DNA from 3 places in the Pseudomonas sp. LBUM1648 genome. Region 2 is predicted to be linked to each of the others. Evidence: predicted binding sites of a transcription regulator. Region 2 holds the regulator's gene; each other region holds the start of a gene.
The links. The regulator sigma-54, encoded in region 2, starts transcription at its own class of promoters, with help from an activator protein. The targets are predictions, from matches to a motif close to ANTGGCATNNANNTTGCTNT.

Region 1 (4,191 bases), 1.0 Mb from region 2:
GACAACGCTCGCAGCAACGCACTCCACTGGTAATACGCGTGGGCCGTCCCGTCACTGACGGCTTCGGCCTGATCGCCGGCCATCTCGTAACGCGCGTCGAGCAGTCGCAACGTGTTGTCGGCGCGCTCGATGAACGTCCCCAGGCGAATAAAGCGAAACGCATCGTTACGCATGATCGTGCCGTAGGACGCGCCACGAAACAGGTGCGAACGCTCCTTGATCCATTCACAGAAGCGGCTCATGCCATAGCGGCTCAGGCCCTGTTCGGCGATCCCGCGAATTTCCAGCCACGTTGCGTTGATGTTTTCCCACATGTCTGCGGTGATGCGCCCGCGCACCGCGTGCGCGCTGGCCCGCGCCGCGCCGAGGCAGCTATAGATGCTCGCCGGATTGGCGGCATCGAGGGCGAAGAAATGCAGCAGGCGTTCGGCATGCAAAGCACCGTGACGCTCGAGGTAATCATCCAGGGTGCCGGTAATCAGCAGCGGCATGGCCAGTTCGTGCAAACCGTCACCGCGACCGTCTTGCGGCATCAGCGACAGCGAATAACTGATGTCGAGCATCCGCGCGAGATTTTCCGCCCGCTCCAGGTAACGCGACATCCAATACAGATCCGAGGCAGTTCTACTTAACATGGCAAGCTTCCTTCAATCCTCGACCACCCAGGTGTCCTTGGTTCCGCCACCCTGGGAAGAATTCACCACCAGGGAGCCTTCGCGCAGGGCGACACGGGTCAAACCACCGGGCACAACCCGGGTTTCGCGACCGGACAAGACAAATGGCCGCAAGTCGATATGGCGCGGCGCAATGCCGTTTTCGACAAAGGTCGGGCAGGTCGACAGCGACAGCGTCGGTTGCGCGATGTACGCGTGGGGCTTGGCCTTGATGCGCTCGCGGAAGGAATCGATTTCCGCGGTTGTCGCAGCAGGCCCCACCAGCATCCCGTAACCACCGGAACCCTGTGTTTCCTTGACCACCAGATCCGGAAGATTGGCCAGCACATGGGAAAGTTCAGACGGATTGCGACACTGCCAGGTCGGTACGTTCTTCAGGATCGGTTCTTCATCGAGGTAGAAACGGATCATGTCGGTGACAAACGGATACACCGATTTGTCATCCGCCACGCCCGTGCCGATGGCGTTGGCCAGCACCACATTGCCGGAGCGATAGGACGACAGCAGGCCCGGTACGCCAAGCATCGAATCCGGATTGAACGCCAGCGGATCGAGGAACGCGTCGTCGAGGCGGCGGTAGATCACGTCCACCGCTTTCGGGCCATCGGTGGTGCGCATGAAGACCTTGTCATCGCGCACAAACAGATCCGCACCTTCCACCAGTTCGACGCCCATTTCTCGAGCCAGAAAGGCGTGCTCGAAAAACGCACTGTTGAAGCGTCCCGGCGTCAGTACCACCACGCTCGGATCGTCAATCGGGCTTGAGCTTTTCAGCGTGTCGAGCAGCAGGTTCGGATAATGATCGATAGGCGCGATACGCTGGGCGGAAAACAACTCCGGGAACAGACGCATCATCATCTTGCGGTCTTCAAGCATGTAGCTCACGCCGCTCGGTGTGCGCAGGTTGTCTTCGAGCACGTAATAGGTGCCGTCGCCGTCGCGCACCAGATCGACGCCGGAGATATGCGAATAGATATCGCGGTGCAGATCCAGCCCTTGCATCGCCAACTGATATTGCTCGTTGGCCAGCACCTGTTCGGCGGGAATAATCCCGGCCTTGATGATGCGCTGCTCGTGATAGAGGTCGGCGAGGAACATGTTCAACGCCTTGACCCGCTGGATGCAGCCGCGCTCGACAATCCGCCACTCACTGGCGGGAATGCTGCGCGGAATGGTGTCGAAAGGAATCAGGCGCTCTGTGCCCTGCTCGTCCCCGTAGAGCGTGAACGTGATGCCGGCACGATGGAACAGCAGATCGGCCTCGCGGCGCCGCTGGGCCAACAGCTCGTCAGGCGTGTCAGCCAACCACCGGGCAAACTCCCGGTAATGCGGGCGGACCTGGCCGCCGGCATCGTACATCTCATCAAAATAGGTGCGGATCATGCCGTACTCCTTGTCACCCGGACATCCAGACCATCGCAAGGCCCGTGCCATCGGCATAAACGCTTTGATTTCAATCGGTTGGATAATCACGCCACAGGCGCCGCACCATTCCTGTGCGACAAATGCCCCAACCTGATTGCCCCCGCCTCATTGCGACGCAGTGCTGTCGCCTATCACCAGCATAGTCAGAGTTGATTTCACTGCTCGCGGCTGGCTGCGGATAATCCGCGCATCCGCTGAAAAAACTTCCCCCGATGAAGCCTTCAGCCCAATCGATCCGAATTGCCTTTGCGGCCCTCAAAGCCTTAACCCTGACCGGTTTCCTCTCCTTATCGGTCTTCCCTTTTAGCCACCCTCTCCGGTGGCTTTTTTTTGCCTCGGATTCTTGTTTCAGGGTTTTGCCACGGGAATTCAAGCAAGCCAAAAACGACAACGGCCAACCCGAAGGTCAGCCGTTGCTTGCGTTGATTACCAGAGATCAGTTCAAACGGTGGCGGTTACGCACCTCCTGCTTGACGCCCCAGCCTTCGATGATGCCACCCAAGGGCTCGACCACCGCCGAAAAGCCCTGCTCGAAATCGCCGATATCGTCATAGGTCGCGTACATCACTTTGCTCAATTCCAGAGACCACGCGCCGTCGTCGCGCGCGCTGACCTGGGCATTGATGGATTCACCGCGAAACTTACCTGCCGCCCTGCGCGCCCGCTCCTCGTCCGGGAAAATGGCGTAAAACTCGATGGGATGGAATCGGGAAAAATCGAAACCGCCTTCTTTCATGCGGCGCAGTACATTGCTGCTGATGTCTTCTTGATAGGCTGTGCTCATGAATCGTCCCCCTCGGATAGATGGATAGACTTTCCGTATTCCCGCCCCGGGCCTTACTGGCCAAAGTACTACGGCAACGTGGTTGCGCGCGGGAAACAAGCATGTAGCTGACAAGACCAGACCTTAGCGATCCGTTCGCTGATCTCGCTTGCAGAGTAGCCCCAAGATAGAGCTGCTGCCAAGGCCTGGTGCTTCAAGTGACAAGAAGAATTTCAGATGGGAGTGATACTGCGGATTTCGATGCTGTTCTGGGTTTTCAGGCTTTTGACGCCTGCATCGGCAGTGCGCCCTTCCAGATCGTTCATATCCAGTTCCGCGGCGACAGGCAGGAGCCGTTCCTTGATCAGTCGAGCAGCTTCATCGTCGCTTGGGCATTCCGCACGCTCGAAGACCTCATCGACAATTTCACCATGATCGTCCACGAAAGTGACTTTCCACTTTTGCATCGGTGCCTCCTCGATCAAACCCGCAAATGGGCTTACACCTATCTCGACTTTTGGCCGGATTGATCGTTCAAAAGGATTGCTGCGAGCGAACATGAAAAAAGTTACATCCGCTGTAGGAGTTGCGTGATTTTCAGTCGTTGCCTGGCTTGTTGATCGCCTGGAGTACGTACTGCGGCAGCGCAAACGCACCGATGTGAATTTCCGGGTTGTAGTAGCGAGTGACAATGCCGCTGCCGATGAAACGCTGTCGCAGGGTTTCACGGCTCAACTTGCGGTAGGCCGGGTTGGTCGAACCCCAAGCGAACGTCATCGAGCCGCCGATATAGGTCGGAACAGCGGCCTGATAGAAATGCCAGTCCGGAAACAGGCTGCGCAGGCGGCCGGCAGTGGTTTTGACTTCGTCGATCTGCATGAACGGCGTGCCGTTCTGAGTCACGAGGATGCCGCCTTCGTTCAGGCAACGGTGGCAGGCCTGGTAGAAGTTTTCCGAGAACAACACTTCGCCCGGGCCGATCGGGTCAGTGGAGTCGGAGATGATCACGTCGAATTTCTCGGTGGTGGTGGCCACAAAACGCATGCCGTCATCGATCACCAGGTTCAGACGCGGATCGTCGTAGGCGCCCTTGGAATGGTTCGGCAGGAATTGCTTGCACATGTCGACCACGGTGCCGTCGATCTCGACCATGGTGATGTGCTCGACACTGCCGTGCTTGGCCACTTCACGCAGCATGCCGCCGTCACCGCCGCCGATGATCAGCACGCGCTTGGCGGTGCCGTGGGCGAGGATCGGCACGTGGGTGAGCATTTCGTGGTAGATGAATTCGTCGGCTTCGGTGGTCTGGATCACGCCGTCAAGCGCCAT
Region 2 (4,191 bases):
CGATCTGACGCAGCAATTCCAGATGCGCATCGGTCGCAGCTTCAGGCACCAGCAATACGAACAGCAGGTCAACCGGAGCACCGTCGATGGCGTCGAAATCGATTGGGGCTTCAAGGTGCATCAAGGCGCTGATAGGCGATTGGCATCCCTTGAGGCGGCAGTGAGGAATGGCGATGCCGTTGCCGAAACCGGTGGAACCGAGTTTCTCACGAGCGATCAGGGCCTCGAAGACATCTTGCATCTCCAGAGCCGGCACTTCGCGGGCGATCAGATTGGCAATCTGTTCGAGGGCTTTCTTTTTACTGCCGCCCGGCACGTTCACGAGGGAACGGCCGGGGGTCAGGATACTTTCAAGTCGGATCATGGAGTGGGGGGTTATCGACCGGTCGCGCCCTGGAGCAGGCTCTGGGTCTTTTCCTTATGCTTTTTGAGTTGTTTATCCAGCTTGTCGGTCAGGGCGTCGATCGCGGCGTACATATCGGTATGTTCCGCGTTGGCGACCACTTCACTGCCGGGAATATGCAAGGTGGCTTCGATTTTCTGCTTCAGCTTTTCGACACACATCGTGACTTGCACGTTGGTAATCTTGTCGAAATGGCGCTCCAATCGTTCGAGTTTCTCGTTGATGTAGGTGCGCAGAGGTTCGGTCACTTCCAGTTGGTGTCCACTGATGTTGACTTGCATACAGCTTCTCCTTCGTTGCCAGTGCATAAAGCGGCAGGCCGAAAAGCCTGCCACTGGAACGCTGTAACGTGGCTTACATCAACCGCTTGCGTTCGCTGGAAGGCGCGATCCCTAGGGACTCGCGGTACTTGGCGACGGTGCGGCGAGCCACCTGAATGCCTTGTGCCTCCAGTAAACCAGCGATCTTGCTGTCACTCAACGGCTTTTTCTGATTTTCCGCGGCAACCAGTTTTTTGATGATCGCGCGGATCGCCGTGGACGAGCATTCACCGCCTTCGGAGGTGCTGACGTGGCTGGAAAAAAAGTATTTCAATTCATAGATACCGCGCGGTGTATGCATGAATTTTTGCGTGGTCACCCGGGAAATCGTCGACTCGTGCATGCCGACCGCTTCAGCGATGTCATGCAGGACCAGCGGCTTCATGGCTTCATCGCCGTATTCCAGAAACCCGCGCTGATGCTCAACGATCTGGGTGGCAACTTTCATCAGGGTTTCGTTGCGGCTTTGCAGGCTCTTGATGAACCAGCGCGCTTCCTGCAACTGATTGCGCATGAAGGTGTTGTCGGCGCTGGTATCGGCGCGTCGCACGAAGCCGGCGTACTGGGCGTTGACCCGTAGGCGAGGCACCGACTCCTGATTCAGCTCGACCAGCCAGCGCTCGTTGTCCTTGCGCACGATGACGTCCGGTACGACGTACTCGGCTTCAGTCGATTCGATCTGCGAGCCCGGGCGCGGGTTGAGGCTCTGCACCAGCTCGATGACCTGACGCAACTCGTCTTCCTTGAGCTTCATGCGCCGCATCAACTGGCTGTAATCGCGGCTGCCCAGCAGGTCGATATAATCGGTGACCAGACGTTTCGCTTCGGCCAGCCAAGGCGTCTTGGCCGGCAACTGGCGTAGTTGCAGCAGCAGGCATTCGCCAAGATTGCGGGCGCCGATGCCGGCAGGCTCGAATTGCTGGATGCGGTGCAGAACGGCTTCGATTTCGTCCAGCTCGATGTCCAGTTCCGGATCGAACGCTTCGAGGATCTCTTCGAGGGTTTCGTCCAGATAGCCCTGATTGTTGATGCAATCGATCAGGGTGACGGCGATCAGTCGATCGGTGTCGGACATCGGCGCGAGGTTAAGTTGCCACAGAAGGTGGCTTTGCAGGCTTTCGCCGGCGGAGGTACGGGTGGTGAAGTCCCACTCGTCATCGTCGCTGCTGGGCAGGCTGCTGGCGCTAGTCTGGTAGACGTCTTCCCAGGCCGTATCGACCGGAAGCTCGTTGGGGATGCGTTCGCTCCAGTCGCCTTCCTCTAGGTTATCCACCGTCGGGGCGGTTTCCTGATAGGAGGGTTCCTGGATCTCGGTGTTGGGCTTCTGTTCAGCGTTGTCGGCCAGAGGATCGGAGTTGTCGAAGTCGTCGCCTTCTTCCTGGCGTTCGAGCATCGGATTGGATTCCAGGGCCTCCTGGATTTCCTGTTGCAGATCCAGGGTCGACAATTGGAGCAGGCGGATAGCCTGTTGCAGCTGCGGTGTCATCGTCAGCTGCTGGCCCATTCTCAAGACTAGCGATGGTTTCATGGCAGGGGCTTAACACCTTATTCGCCGGCGCTATGCGCCATCCACTACAGGGCGCCGGAGCGCCAAACTTAAGCAAATTATATGCCTGAAACTGAAGTGTTTGCCTAGAGCGCTGTAACAATTAAAGCGTATTAAATTCTGCTTGAATCGATACAGCGCCCGGGCGGCTCACTCGGCACTAACAGGCTTACAGGCGGAATTCATGGCCCAGATACACTTCCTTGACCAGATCGTTGGCCAGGATGGTTTCTGCATCGCCTTCGGCAATCAACTGACCGTCGTTGACGATATAGGCGGTTTCGCAGATGTCCAGCGTCTCACGGACGTTGTGGTCGGTGATCAGAACACCGATGCCCTTGGCCTTGAGATGATGGATGATCTGCTTGATGTCGCCGACCGAGATCGGGTCGACACCGGCGAACGGTTCGTCGAGCAGGATGAATTTCGGTGCTGTCGCCAGGGCGCGGGCGATTTCCACCCGTCGGCGTTCACCACCGGACAGGCTCATGCCGAGGTTGTCGCGAATGTGGCTGATGTGGAATTCCTGCAGCAGGCTTTCCAGCTCCTTGCGACGGCCGGCCTTGTCGAGTTCCTGACGGGTCTCGAGGATGGCCATGATGTTGTCGGCCACCGACAGTTTGCGGAAGATCGACGCTTCTTGCGGCAGATAGCCGATACCCGCCTTGGCGCGACCGTGCATCGGCTGGTGGCTGACGTCCAGATCATCGATCAGCACACGGCCTTGATCGGCCTGTACCAAGCCGACGATCATGTAGAAGCACGTGGTCTTGCCGGCACCGTTGGGGCCGAGCAGGCCGACGATCTGGCCACTGTCGATCGACAGGCTGACGTCACGCACGACCTGTCGGCTTTTATAGGCCTTGGCCAGGTGCTGAGCTTTCAGAGTTGCCATTACTGGGTTTTCTCTTCGGTTTTCTTCTTCGGCTGGATCACCATGTCGATGCGCGGACGCGCTTCGGTGACTTTGCTGCCGGTAGCGCGGCCGGCGCTGGCCAGTTTCTTCACGGTGTCGTAGACGATTTTCTCGCCCTGGGTGGTGTTGTTGTCCTTGTCGACAACCTTGGCTTTATCGATCAGCACGACGCGATTTTGCGCAGCGTGGTACTGGATCGTCACGCCCCAGCCCTGAACAGGTTTGGTATCGCCAGCGGTTTGCAGTTGCTCGAAGTAGGCCAGGTTGCCCACCGATGTCACCACGTCGATGTCACCGGTCGGGGTACGGGTGATGGTTACGGTGTTGCCGGTAACCTTCATCGAACCCTGGGTGATGATCACGTCGCCTTTATAAGTGGCAACGCCATTCTTGTCGTCCAGCTGGGCATCGTCGGCCTGAATGCGGATTGGCTGCTCTTGATCGTTCGGCAGAGCCCAGGCGCTCACGCTTCCCAGTGCTGCGCCCAGACTGAGCAAAATAGGGAGGGTTTTAACGAGCCTCATACTGTCCTCTTACGTTCGATTGCAGGTGTATCCTGCTTTCCTTCAGATACGCTTTCATTCCTACGCCAGTCGATACACCGCCAGCGCCGTCGATTCTAACGGGTTGCGCGGTCTGCGCATATTCCTGCTGCGGGAACACCGTCATGCGAGTGGACGTGATCAGGGTGGCGCGGTTCTTTTCATCGGTGCGCTTGATGCGTACTGAGTCGATCAGCTCGACTTCGGTGCCGCCCGAGTTCACTTCGCCGCGTTCGCTGGTCACGTGCCACGGGAAATCTGTGCCGCGGTACATGTTCAGGTCAGGCTTGGTGACCAGCGTGATGTCGGTCGCCTTGACGTGCTCGGCCTTCTCGGAGGTCATTTCATACTGCACTTTGCCGTCCGGAAGATATTGCACGGTGTGGGTGTTGGTCGCATACCAGTCGATAGGCGTTTCTACGGAGGAAACCGCAGGCTTGTCGAGGAAGCGTTCCGGGCTGATG
Region 3 (4,191 bases), 610 kb from region 2:
CAGTTCAGTACGGTCGTTTTACCCTGAATGCCATAGCGCTCTTGAGCCTCTTTATAACTCAACTCGCCTTTTTCGACCTGATCGACGACCGACAATTTAAAGGTCAGCGTGTAATCACGCTGACTGCGCCTTTCTCCCGTATTCATTACTCCCTCCTGAGAATGGGTCAGAAGGTGTAAACCTTATTCAGGACGGGACACCGAGCAATAAAAGAGGCCTCCCGAAGGAGGCCTCTTTTTGTCACGCCGCTTAGCGCGGCGCTACCGGATCAGCAGCTGTAGTACAGCTCATATTCCAGTGGGTGTACGAAGGTGCGGACCTTGATTTCTTCTTCGGATTTCAGCGCGATGTAAGCGTCGATGAAGTCGTCGGAGAACACGCCGCCCTTGGTCAGGAACGCACGGCCCTTGTCCAGCTCTTCCAGGGCTTCTTTCAGGCTGCCGCAAACTTGTGGGATCTCTTTCGCCTCTTCAGGCGGCAGGTCGTACAGGTTTTTGTCAGCGGCATCGCCTGGGTGGATCTTGTTCTGGATACCGTCCAGGCCGGCCATCAGCAGTGCTGCGAAAGCCAGGTACGGGTTGGCAGCCGGATCCGGGAAACGTGCTTCGATACGACGGCCTTTAGGGCTGTTGACGTAAGGAATACGGATCGAGGCGGAACGGTTACGAGCCGAGTAGGCCAGCATGACCGGAGCTTCGAAGCCTGGCACCAGACGCTTGTACGAGTTGGTAGCCGGGTTGGTGAAGCCGTTCAGGGCCTTACCGTGCTTGATGATGCCGCCGATGAAGTACAGAGCGGTTTCGGACAGGCCGGCATAGCCTTCGCCAGCGAAGGTGTTCTTGCCATCTTTGGAGATGGACATGTGTACGTGCATACCCGAACCGTTGTCGCCGTACAGCGGCTTCGGCATGAAGGTAGCGGTGCGGCCGTAAGCGTCGGCAACGTTGTGTACAACGTATTTCAGAGTCTGAACTTCGTCAGCTTTCTTCACCAGGGTGTTGAACTTGACACCGATTTCGTTCTGACCGGCAGTCGCCACTTCGTGGTGGTGAACTTCAACGGTCTGGCCCATTTCTTCCAGTGCGTTACACATGGCAGTACGGATTTCGTGGTCGTGGTCGAACGGCGGAACCGGGAAGTAGCCACCTTTGACGCCTGGACGGTGACCCTTGTTACCACCTTCGATGTCCTGGTCTGACATCCACGAACCTTGTTCGGAGTAGATTTTGAACATCGAGCCGGAGATGTCCGACTTGAACTTCACTTCGTCGAAGATGAAGAATTCTGGTTCTGGACCGGCGAAGACGGTGTCACCGATACCAGTGGTCTTCAGGTATTCCTCGGCGCGGTGAGCGATGGCGCGCGGGTCGCGATCGTAACCTTGCATGGTCGACGGTTCGATGATGTCGCAGACCAGGATCAGGGTCGCGTCTTCGGTGAACGGGTCGAGAACGGCAGTTTCGTCGTCCGGCAGCAGGATCATGTCGGAGGCTTCGATGCCTTTCCAGCCAGCGATGGAGGAACCGTCGAACATCTTGCCGACTTCGAAGAAGTCGTCTTCCAGCGCATCGCGAGCCGGCATGGTCACGTGGTGCTGAGTGCCTTTGGTGTCCGTGAAGCGCAGATCAATCCACTTGACGTCATGATCTTTGATGAGTTGAACCGACTTCGACATAGTGTCCTCCGGGTGAATTAGGGCTGGTAGTGGATGCCCTTAATAGTGGTGATGCCGGCGCGAATACTCTGCCAAGGCAACCTGCCTCACAAGGGAGCAAATTGCATGCCAGTGCCCCAGCATGGGTTTTTTGCCCCAAATTCACGCTTATAAAGGTGCAAAGTGGCCTGATGGTGAAAATCTCGCCCTCTAATGTAGCGTCTTAATCCATAAATGACCCGTTTTGGTGCGCGCAAAACCTTCTGCACATTAACTGGTTAAACCTTGAGCAATTTCCGCTATAATCCGCGCCCCCCTTTTTCGGCTGGCCCTGCGCGCGCTGTTTTCATGAAACTAATCGTAAAAGTCTTCCCCGAGATCACCATCAAAAGCCGACCTGTCCGGACGAAATTCATCCGCCAGTTGGCCAAGAACATCCGCGCCGTGCTCCGCGATCTGGACCCGGCTGTGGTGGTGAACGGCGTGTGGGACAACCTCGAGCTGGAAACCCGCGTTACCGACCCCAAAGCCTTGAAAGAGATGGGTGAGCGCCTGACCTGCATGCCGGGCATCGCGCACTTTTTGCAGATCGACGAGTACCCGCTGGGTGACTTCGACGACATCTCCGAAAAGTGCAAACAGCACTACGGTGATGCACTGGCCGGTAAGGTTTTCTCGGTGCGCTGCAAACGTGCAGGCAAGCACACGTTCAGCTCGATGGACGTCGAAAAATACGTCGGCAGCAAGCTGCGCCGTGAGTGCGGTGCCGCCGGCATCGACCTGAAAGCACCGCAAATTAAAGTTCGCATGGAAATTCGCGACAAACGGTTGTTTGTCATCCACAGCCAGCACAACGGCATCGGCGGTTATCCGCTTGGTGCGTTGGAGCAGACGCTGGTATTGATGTCCGGCGGCTTTGATTCGACCGTTGCGGCCTACCAGATCATGCGCCGCGGCCTGATGGCGCACTTCTGCTTCTTTAATCTGGGCGGGCGTGCCCACGAATTGGGCGTGATGGAAGTCGCGCATTTCATCTGGAAGAAGTACGGCAGCTCGCAACGCGTGCTATTTGTCAGTGTTCCGTTCGAAGAAGTGTTGAGCGAAATTCTCGGTAAAGTCGATAACAGTCATATGGGCGTCGTATTGAAGCGTATGATGTTGCGCGCGTCCTCCGCGATCGCCGACCGCCTGCATATCGATGCGCTGGTCACCGGTGAAGCGATCTCCCAGGTTTCGAGCCAGACGCTGCCGAACCTGTCGGTGATCGATTGCGTGACCGATAAACTGGTCCTGCGCCCGCTGATCGTCGCCCACAAGCAGGACATCATCGACACGGCCAACGAGATCGGCACCGCCGATTTCGCCCGGCACATGCCGGAATACTGCGGCGTCATCTCGGTCAATCCGAAGACCGCCGCCAAGCGTGGCCGCGTTGAGCACGAAGAGAAAGAATTCGACATGGCGGTGCTCGAGCGTGCGCTCGCCAACGCCAAACTGGTCGCGATCGATCGAGTCATCGACGAATTGGGCCAGGATTTGCAGATTGAAGAAGTCGGCGAAGCGCTGGCCGGTCAGATCGTCATCGACATCCGTCACCCGGATGCCGCTGAAGACGAACCGCTGGAGCTTGCCGGCATAGAGGTACAGACGATGCCGTTCTATGCAGTGAACGCACGTTTCAAGGAACTGGACCCTACTCGCCAGTACCTGCTGTATTGCGACAAAGGCGTGATGAGTCGCCTGCATGCCCACCATTTGCTCAGTGAGGGGCATGCCAATGTGCGCGTTTATCGACCGAGCTAAGTGCCCGGGGCTGTTTGCCTGTGGCCTGCGTCACCGGCCCCCCGACACCGCCGTCAAGCTGTAACGGCCATGCCGGACACTACTGCTAATCGCTGCCAAGACTTGTCAGCAAACCGAATCCTCTGATCGAGATACACAAGTGATCGAAAATCTACGCAACATCGCCATCATTGCCCACGTTGACCACGGTAAAACCACCCTGGTAGACAAACTCCTGCGTCAATCCGGCACTCTGGAGCGCAACGAGCTCAACGACGAGCGCGTGATGGACTCCAACGACCAGGAAAAAGAGCGCGGTATTACCATTCTGGCGAAAAACACCGCCATCAACTGGAACGGCTACCACATCAACATCGTGGACACCCCGGGCCACGCCGACTTCGGCGGCGAAGTTGAACGCGTAATGTCGATGGTTGACTCCGTTCTGCTGCTGGTTGACGCTCAAGACGGCCCTATGCCGCAAACCCGTTTCGTGACCAAGAAGGCTTTCGAAGCCGGCCTGCGTCCGATCGTGGTCATCAACAAGGTTGACCGTCCAGGCGCGCGTCCGGACTGGGTTCTGGATCAGATCTTCGACCTGTTCGACAACCTCGGTGCTACCGAAGAACAACTGGACTTCCAGGTTGTTTACGCCTCGGCCCTGAACGGCATTGCCGGTCTGGATCACACCGCCATGGCTGAAGACATGACCCCGCTGTACCAAGCGGTAGTCGATCACGTTCCAGCGCCAAAAG

Region 1: the regulator sigma-54 is predicted to act here: its motif matches at 2,090-2,109, upstream of ACA043_RS09315 (circularly permuted type 2 ATP-grasp protein).
Region 3: the regulator sigma-54 is predicted to act here: its motif matches at 1,769-1,788, upstream of glnA (glutamate--ammonia ligase).

Annotation. Positions count from the first base shown of each region.
Region 1 is NZ_CP166808.1:2,012,180-2,016,370, reverse strand. It holds gene ACA043_RS09320 (alpha-E domain-containing protein) at 1-635, opposite strand, end outside; gene ACA043_RS09315 (circularly permuted type 2 ATP-grasp protein) at 648-2,057, opposite strand; gene ACA043_RS09310 (ribonuclease E inhibitor RraB) at 2,536-2,883, opposite strand; gene ACA043_RS09305 (hypothetical protein) at 3,096-3,329, opposite strand; gene speE (polyamine aminopropyltransferase) at 3,460-4,191, opposite strand, start outside.
Region 2 is NZ_CP166808.1:983,927-988,117, forward strand. It holds gene ptsN (PTS IIA-like nitrogen regulatory protein PtsN) at 1-364, opposite strand, end outside; gene hpf (ribosome hibernation-promoting factor, HPF/YfiA family) at 376-684, opposite strand; gene ACA043_RS04270 (RNA polymerase factor sigma-54) at 758-2,251, opposite strand; gene lptB (LPS export ABC transporter ATP-binding protein) at 2,439-3,164, opposite strand; gene lptA (lipopolysaccharide transport periplasmic protein LptA) at 3,164-3,709, opposite strand; gene lptC (LPS export ABC transporter periplasmic protein LptC) at 3,696-4,191, opposite strand, start outside.
Region 3 is NZ_CP166808.1:376,688-380,878, forward strand. It holds one part of gene ACA043_RS01720 (IS3 family transposase) at 1-146, opposite strand, end outside; gene glnA (glutamate--ammonia ligase) at 269-1,675, opposite strand; gene thiI (tRNA uracil 4-sulfurtransferase ThiI) at 2,003-3,457, shown strand; gene typA (translational GTPase TypA) at 3,597-4,191, shown strand, end outside.